2 regions of the Hydrogenophaga sp. H7 genome follow, and region 2 is predicted to be linked to the other one. Evidence: riboswitches for the same ligand, from Rfam matches in the RefSeq annotation. Region 2 holds a riboswitch; the other holds the start of a gene.
What was found. Region 2 has a riboswitch for thiamine pyrophosphate ahead of thiC (phosphomethylpyrimidine synthase ThiC). Riboswitches for the same ligand answer to the same signal wherever they lie in the genome.

Region 1 (4,409 bases), on a different contig from region 2:
CGCGACCGACAGCGCCAGGCTCGCGACCACGCCGCTGGTGGCCACGGCGGCGGTCTCGCGCAGGCGCCGCGAGCGTTCGACCGCCAGCAGGGGCAGGGCCAGCCTGGCCACACGGGGCGCCACGCGGTCCAGCAGAGCGCCCACCGCCAGCGGCAGCGCCGCGATGCCGCCCACCAGCAGCAGGCCCACCGACACATAGGCGGCCAGCGGAATGCCCGCGACCGGCGGTGCCCAGGCCAGGGCTGCGGCCAGGACCATCAGCCCCAGAGCGAGCCGGTGGCTTCGCCGGGACACCGGGCCGGATGCCCCCAGCCCCTTCAGCGCCAGGGCCGGCGCCATGGCGGCGGCGGCGCGCGCCGGCCACCAGCCGCCGACCAGGGCGGCGACCACGCCCAGTGCGCCGTAGACCAGGGCGGCGGGCGTGCTCCAGTGCAGCGAGGGTGCGACGCCCGAAAAGTAGCCGCCACCCAGGTCGCCTCCCAGCAGCCGCAGCGCGGCCACAGCCAGGCCGGTGCCCAGCGCCACGCCCAGCGCGCTGCCGATCAGGCCCAGCACCGCCGACTCGGCCAGCACCAGACGCAGCCGCTCCGGCGCCGACAGGCCCAGCACGCCCAGCAGCGCAATCTGCTGCTGCCGCCGCGCGACCGACAGCGACAACACCGAGAACACCAGGAAGCCTCCGGTGAACAGCGCCACCAGCGCCAGCACGGTCAGGTTGACCCGGTAGGCGCGCGAGAGGTTGTCGGCGCGCTCACCCGCCTGGCCCGGCGGCTGGGCGATCACGTGGGGCGGCAGGGCGAGCCCGCGCAGCAGTGCCTGGGTGTCGGTGCCTGGCGCCAGGCGCAGGTCGATGCGGCTGACTTCCCCGGTGCGGCCCATCAGCGCCTGCGCCGCCGCGATGTCCATCACCAGCATGGGCGCGCCGGGCGCGTTGACGCTGCCGGCCACCCGCAGGGTCGCGCGTTCCAAGCCACTCTGCACCTGCAGCGTGGCCGGCAGATCGCCCGAGGGCGCCAGCACCTGCCGCGCCGCCGGGTTGAGGAACACCGCATCGGGGGCAAACAGCTCGAAGCGTCCCTGGGCGGCCGGATCGTCGCGCGGCGTGGGCCGCGGCATCAGCGCGGGTGAGACGGCGGCCACCGACAGCGCATCCACGCCGACCAGCCGCACGCCCTGGCGCCGGGCATTGGCGAGCGGCACCGAGGTGGACACTTCCAGCACCGGGCTTGCGGCGGCCACACCGGGTGCCTGCGCCACCGGCTCCAGCAGCGCGTCGTCCAGCCCACCCTGGCGCGCGCGCAGCGACAGGTCGGGCTGACCGTTCACCGCGCTCACCGCCCCGGAAAACTCCGCCAGCGCCGATGCATTGATCAGCTGCACCGCCAGCGCCAGGGCCACCCCCAGCATCACCGCCACCACGGCAGCGGCCGTGCGCCAGGGGTGGTGGCGCAGTTCCTGCCAGGAGTAGGTCTTGAGCAGCGCAAACATCGTGTGAGCTTAGCGCTCCGGCCAGGCTCCCCATGGGGGACGTGGTCATGTGGTCCAATACGGGGTTTCCAACCAACTTTCCCTTGAGACCGACATGGGCAACAAAATCGTCACCGAAGCCGACCGCAAAGCCACTCCCCGTCCCACCGCCGCCGACGGCGTGGTGCTGCCCACCCCCGGCCGCGGCCAGCGCGTGAGCCTGGAGCGTGGTGTCGCCACGCGCAGCAAGAAGAACCCCGGCAAGCGTTCGAAGAAGGGCGGCTGATCGCCTGGGGTCCGGTCCCCACCCCGAGAAAAGGCCCGTCAGGGCCTTTTCGGTTTTTTGGGCCCGCCGATTAAAATTGCCGGCTTCACCGGGGGTGCCGGGCCCGCAGCAATGCGGGCGGCGGCTGAGAAATACCCCTCTCACCTGATCTGGGTTGTGCCAGCGTAGGGAGCGTGACAAGCCGGTCCGCCGTTTGCCGTGGTCCGTCCTGCTCAAGCCCTCGCGGGCGTTTTGACAAGGCGGATGCACATGCAACGGCGGTTTCTCTTTTCGGCGCTCCTCTCCCTTTCTTCGTTGTCGCTCGCGGGCCTGGCCCAGGCGCAGGCACCGATGCCCCTGCGGGTTCTGACCCACAGCTCCTTCGATCTGCCCAAGGAGCTGCTGGCGCAGTTCGAGAAGGACGCGGGCGTGCGGCTGCAGATCGTCAAGGCCGGCGATGCGGGCGAGATGACCAACAAGCTCATCCTGACGAAAGCCAAGCCGATCGCCGACGTGGCCTTTGGCATCGACAACACCCTGCTGCCGCGCGCGCTGGCCGCCGGCGTGGTCGAGCCCTACACCGGCCCGGCGGCACAGCGCGCAGCAGCGGTGAGCATGGACGGCGGCGTGGTGCCGGTGGACTTCGGCTACGTCAACCTCAACATCGACAAGGCCTGGTTCGCGAAGAAGGGCCTGGCGCTGCCGGCCTCGCTGGACGACCTGGCCAAGCCCGCCTACGCCAAGCTGCTGGTGGTGCAGAACCCGGCGACCTCCAGCCCCGGCCAGGCCTTCCTGTTCGCGACCATCGCCGGCCTGGGCGAAGAGGGCGCATTCCAGTGGTGGGGCCGCATGCGCGGCAACGGCGTGAAGGTGGTCAAGGGCTGGACCGAGGCCTACTACACCGAGTTCACGCGCAACGGCGGCACGCGCCCCATCGTCGTGAGCTACGCCAGCAGCCCGGCGGCCGAGGTCTTCTACAGCAAGGAGAAGATCACCGAGTCGCCCACCGCCAACCTGTTCCTAAAGGGGGGCGTGTTCCGCCAGGTCGAGGGCGTGGCCCTGGTCAAGGGCGGCAACCCGGCCGCGCGCGAAGCCGCCGGCAAGTTCATCGAGTTCCTGCGCTCGGCCCCGGCGCAGCAGGCGCTGCAGACCACGATGTGGATGTATCCGGCCGAGGCCGGCGCGGCGCGGGTGGACGTGATGAAGACCCATGCGGTGGAGCCGACGGCGTTCGACAACCCGTCGGCCGCCGATGTGACCGCCAAAAACAAGGCCTGGCTGCAGCGCTGGACCAAGACAGTCTTGAAGTGAGGATGTCTCGCCGCTGGCTGCTGCCTGCGCTGCCGCTGGTGTTTCTGGCGGTGGTGCTGGTGGCGCCGGTGCTGCGGCTGCTGGCCGAGGGGCTGGCGCCTGGCGCGGCCGACGGCGCCGAGCCGCTGCGCTGGCTGGACGTCTGGCAGGACGATTACCTGCGCTGGCGCGTGCTGTGGTCGTTCGCGCAGGCGGGCATCACCTGTGCGCTGGCGCTGCTGCTGGGCCTGCCCTGCGCCTGGGTGCTGGCGCGGCGCGAGTTCCCGGGGCGCGCGCTGGTGTTGCGCCTCTTGATGCTGCCCTTCGTGGTGCCGACCCTGGTGGCGGCCATGGGCGTGCTGGCGCTGTGGGGGCCGCGCGGCCTGATCGGCGGGCCGCTGGCCGACGCCGGCGTCGAGCTCACCGACACACCCTGGCTGCTGCTCTACGGCAACCTGTTCTTCAACCTCTGCCTGGTGGTGCGCGCCGGTGTCGACGCGCTGGAGCAGGTCGGCGCGCAGCGGCTCGCAGCCGCGCGCACCCTGGGCGCCACGCCCTGGCGCGCGTTCTGGCGCATCGAGTGGCCGGCCATCGCGCCCTGGCTGGCGTCGGCACTGTGCCTGGTGTTCCTCTACTGCTTCGCGGGCTTCGGCCTCGCGCTGGTGCTGGGCGGCCAGCGCTACGCCACCGCCGAGGTCGAGATCTACACCCTGGTGGCGCACGAGCTGGAACTGGGCCGTGCGGGCGTGCTCGCGGTCTGGATGATGGCGCTGACCGGCGCCGTGGCCCTGGCCTACGCCTGGCTGGAGCGCCGGCTGGCGGCGCCGGCGCGGGTCGCGCCTGTGCCGCGGCAGCGGCCGGCCACGGCCCTGCAGTGGCTGGGTGTGGCGGGCGCGATGGGGCTGCTGGTGCTGGTCTGTGTCGCGCCGCTGGCGGCCATCCTCTGGCACGCCGCGTCGGCGCTGTTCGTCGGCCAGGGCGCGGCCGTGCTCACCGATGCCGACACCCTGGCCGCGCTGGGCAACACGCTGCGTTTCTCGGTGCTGGCCGTGGTGTTCGCCACCGCGCTCGGCCTGTCGCACGCCTTCGCCCTGCAGTCTTCGGTGACCTGGCGCGCGCTGGCTTTCCTGCCTTTCGTTGTCTCGCCGGTGAGCGTAGCCTTTGGCCTGCTGCTGCTCTACCCCGACTGGAGCGCGAGCCTGCCGGTGCTGCTGGCGGCCTACGCGCTGCTGGCCTGGCCTTTCGTCACCAAGTCTGTAACCGCCGCGCTTGACGGCCTGCCGGTCCACTGCGCGCAGGCCGCGGCCACGCTCGGTGCCACCCCCTGGCGCGTGTTCCGGCGCGTCACGCTGCCGATGATCGCGCCTGCGCTGCGGCGCGGCATGGC
Region 2 (4,409 bases):
GAAGTGGCTGCGCTCACGCACGACGGCACCACCCCCGGCCACCGCCCCGGCGGCGACGAGCTGCCCTCTGTCTATGCGGGCACGCTGATAGTGCGCGGGCAGGCGCTGGCCCGGGTCACGGCCACGGGCGCGCGCAGCGAGATCGGGCGCATCGGCCTGGCGCTGGGCACGCTGGACAACGAACGATCCCCGCTGCAGCGGCAGACCACCGCGCTGGTGCGCAGGCTGGCCCTGCTGGCGCTGCTGCTCAGCCTGACCCTGGTGCTGGTGCACGGCCTGTTGCGGGGCGACTGGCTGCAGGCCGCGCTGGCCGGCATCGCGCTGGCCATGGCGATGCTGCCCGAGGAATACCCGGTGGTGATGACCGTGTTCCCGGCGCTGGGCGCGCGCCGCCTGTCGCGCGAAGGCGTGCTCACGCGGCGCATCAACGCCATCGAAACCCTGGGCGCCACCACGGTGCTGTGCAGCGACAAGACCGGCACGCTGACCGCCAACCGCATGACGGTCACCCACCTGGCCGCGGGCGGCGCCGCGCTGCCGGACCGACTGGCGCTGGACACGCTGGGCAGCGCACCCCTGCCAGAAGCCTTCCACACGCTGGTGGAGTACTCGATCCTGGCGAGCGTGGTGGAGCCCTTCGACCCGATGGAGAAGGCCTTCAACCAGCTGGGCGCGCGCTTCCTCGCCGACACCGAGCACCTGCACCACGACTGGCGGCTGGTGCAGACCTATGCGCTGAGCCCGGCGCTGCGCGCCATGTCGCATGTGTGGATGGCGTCGGACGGCGGCGCGCAGACGGTGGCCGCCAAGGGCGCCCCCGAAGCGGTGATGGACCTGTGCCACCTCGATGCGGCGCAGCGGGCGCACATCGCCACGGTGGTGGACGGGCTGGCCGCACAGGGCCTGCGTGTGCTGGCCGTGGCCAGCGGCCGGTTCGAGGGCGAGGACTGGCCCGCGAACGAACACGACTTCGATTTCGGCTTCGTCGGCCTGCTGGGCCTGGCCGACCCGGTGCGCCCGCAGGTGCCGGCGGCGATTGCCGAGTGCCGTGCGGCGGGCATCCGCGTGGTCATGATCACCGGCGACTACCCCACCACCGCGCTGACCATCGCGCAGCAGGCCGGCCTGGCCACATCGCTCACCGCGGACGACGTGCTCTCGGGCGACGAGATGGCCTCGCTCAGCGATGCCGCGCTGCAGGCGCGCATGGCGCACGTCAGCGTGTGCGCGCGCATCGCGCCGGAACAGAAACTGCGCATCGTGCAGGCGCTCAAGGCGCGCGGCGACATCGTGGCCATGACGGGCGACGGTGTGAACGACGCGCCCGCCCTGCGCGCCGCCCACGTGGGCGTGGCCATGGGCCTGCGCGGCACCGACGTGGCGCGCGAGGCGGCTTCACTGGTGCTGGTGGACGACGACTTCGCGGCCATCGTGCGCGCGGTGCGGCTGGGGCGGCGCATCTTCGACAACCTGCGCAAGGCCATGTCCTACATCCTGGCGGTGCACGTTCCGATCGCCGGCATGGCGCTGCTGCCGGTGCTGCTGGGCTGGCCGGCGCTGCTGTTCCCCATGCACATCGCGCTGCTCGAACTCATCATCGACCCGGCCTGCTCGGTCGCGTTTGAAAACGAACCGGCCGAGAGCGACCTGATGCAGCGCCCTCCGCGCGATGCCAGCGCCCCGCTGTTCGGCGGCGTGACCCTGTGGCTGGCGCTGCTGCAGGGCATGGGCGTTCTGGCGGCGGTGCTGGGGGCCTTCGCCTGGGCCGCGCCGCGCCTGCCCGAGGAAGAGGCCCGCGCCTTCGCCTTCGCCACCCTGGTGATCGGCAACCTGGCGCTGATCCTGTCCAACCGTTCGGCCACCGAGCCGTTCTGGATCACGCTGCGCACGCCCAACCGTTCGCTCTGGGTGGTGGTGGGGCTGGCCCTGGCGCTGCTGCTGGCCGCCCTGTATGTGCCCTGGGCCGTGGCGGTGCTGCGCTTCGCGCCGCTGCCCTGGCACGAACTCGCCGCGGCCGGTGGACTCGGCCTGCTGAGCGTGTTCTGGTTCGAGGCCATCAAGCGGGTCCGGCGCGGGCGGCGGGCGCAGCGCTGACCGTCGCAGGGACATTTGGCGCCCCGCAAAGAAGCACGCTACACTGCGCGCCTGCTCCGGGGTGCACGGGCCTGCCAAGGCCCGGCGCTGAGATGGTGTGACACACCGAACCCGTGAACTTGATCCGGCTAGTACCGGCGAAAGAAGAGCGTTGCCTTGAAGGACCCGTGGACGGGGTGCATCCGTCCACACCCATGGTCCCTCCGGGCGGTCCTCCGGAGCTGTTCGTTTTCGCAACAGCTTTTTCAATCAGGAGACCGCCCGATGAACGCCCCCGACAAGCTCCAGCAGCTGCTCACGCTCACGCGCGAGCCGTTCCCCCAGTCCCGCAAGGTCTATGCGCCTGGCGTACAGCCCGGCGTGCAGGTGCCCATGCGCGAGATCGCGCTGACCAACGGCGAGACCGTCACGGTCTACGACACCTCCGGCCCCTACACCGACCCGGCCGCGGACATCAACATCCGCCGAGGCCTGGCGCCGGTGCGCAGCGAGTGGGTGGCCGCGCGCGGCGACACCGAGGCCTATGAGGGCCGCGCCCGCGTGGCACTGGACGACGGCGGCAAACACGGCGAGGTGGCGGACGCGCGCATCGAAGCCCTGCGTGCCGAGGCCGCTGGCCTGCAGCGCCAGCCGCTGCGTGCCAAGGCCGGCGCCAACGTGACGCAGATGCACTACGCGCGAAAAGGCATCGTCACGCCCGAGATGGAGTACATCGCCATCCGCGAGAACGGCAAGCGCGAGTGGATGAAGGAATACCTCGGCGACGCCGAGCGCGAGGCGCGTCTGAAGGGCAACGGCATGGGCGCGCGCATCCCCGACGTGATCACGCCCGAGTTCGTGCGCGACGAGGTGGCGCGCGGCCGCGCGGTGATCCCGGCCAACATCAACCACCCCGAGGTCGAGCCGATGATCATCGGCCGCAACTTCCTAGTGAAGATCAACGCCAACATCGGCAACTCGGCCGTCACCTCGTCCATCGAGGAAGAAGTCGAAAAACTCGTGTGGTCCATCCGCTGGGGCGGCGACACGGTGATGGACCTGTCCACCGGCAAGAACATCCACACCACGCGCGACTGGATCGTGCGCAACTCGCCCGTGCCCATCGGCACGGTGCCGATCTACCAGGCGCTGGAAAAGGTGGGCGGCGTGGCCGAAGACCTCACCTGGGAAATCTTCCGCGACACGCTGATCGAGCAGGCCGAACAGGGCATCGACTACTTCACCATCCACGCCGGCGTGCGCCTGCCCTTCATCCACCTGACCACCAAGCGTCGCACCGGCATCGTCAGCCGTGGTGGCTCCATCCTGGCCAAGTGGTGCATCACGCACCACAAGGAAAACTTCCTGTACACGCACTTCGACGAGATCTGCGAAATCATGAAGGCGTATGACGTGACCTTCTCGCTGGGCGACGGCCTGCGCCCCGGCTCGGGCGCGGACGCCAACGACGAGGCGCAGTTCGCCGAACTCAAGACCCTGGGCGAGCTGACGCAGATCGCCTGGAAGCACGACGTGCAAACCATGATCGAAGGCCCCGGCCACGTGCCCATGCACATGATCCAGGCCAACATGGACGAGCAGATCAAGCACTGCCACGAGGCGCCGTTCTACACACTGGGCCCGCTGACCATCGACATCGCGCCGGGCTACGACCACATCGCCTCGGCCATCGGCGCCGCCATGATCGGCTGGATGGGCACGGCCATGCTCTGCTACGTGACGCCCAAGGAGCACCTGGGCCTGCCGGACCGCGACGACGTCAAGCAGGGGATCATTGCCTACAAGATCGCGGCCCACGCCGCCGACGTGGCCAAGGGCCACCCCGGCCAGCGCGCGCGCGACGACGCGATGAGCAAGGCACGCTTCGAGTTCCGCTGGCGCGACCAGTTCGCGCTCGGCCTGGACCCGCAGACCGCCGAGGCCTACCACGACGAGACGCTGCCCAAGGACTCGTCCAAGGAAGCCCATTTCTGCTCGATGTGCGGGCCCAAGTTCTGCAGCATGAAGATCACGCAGGACGTGCGCGACTACGCGGCCGCCAAAGGCCTGAGCGAGGAGCAGGCCCTGGCCGATGGCATGGCGCGCAAGAGCGAAGAGTTCAAGGCGGTGGGCGGCGAGTTCTACGTGCCCGTCGACTCATTGAAAAACAAGGCCTGAGCCATGGCGCGCATCGGTATCGCGGGCGCCGGCCTGCTGGGCCGGCTGCTCGCCTGGCGGCTGTCGCCCCACCACGAGGTGACGGTGTTCGACCCGGCCGATGGCCCGCAGGCCCGCAGCGACGGCCAGGGGCCGGCGGCCTTCACCGCGGCCGGCAT

Region 1: another riboswitch for thiamine pyrophosphate. It lies ahead of BC358_RS18155 (thiamine ABC transporter substrate binding subunit); the one in region 2 lies ahead of thiC (phosphomethylpyrimidine synthase ThiC).

Annotation. Positions count from the first base shown of each region.
Region 1 covers NZ_MCIC01000018.1:103,396-107,804, reverse strand. The annotation lists gene BC358_RS18160 (FtsX-like permease family protein) at 1-1,488, opposite strand, end outside; gene BC358_RS22155 (hypothetical protein) at 1,583-1,753, shown strand; TPP riboswitch at 1,834-1,942, shown strand; gene BC358_RS18155 (thiamine ABC transporter substrate binding subunit) at 2,084-3,043, shown strand; gene BC358_RS18150 (iron ABC transporter permease) at 3,046-4,409, shown strand, end outside.
Region 2 covers NZ_MCIC01000001.1:674,624-679,032, reverse strand. The annotation lists gene BC358_RS03305 (cation-translocating P-type ATPase) at 1-2,094, shown strand, start outside; TPP riboswitch at 2,142-2,257, shown strand; gene thiC (phosphomethylpyrimidine synthase ThiC) at 2,359-4,251, shown strand; gene BC358_RS03295 (FAD-dependent oxidoreductase) at 4,255-4,409, shown strand, end outside.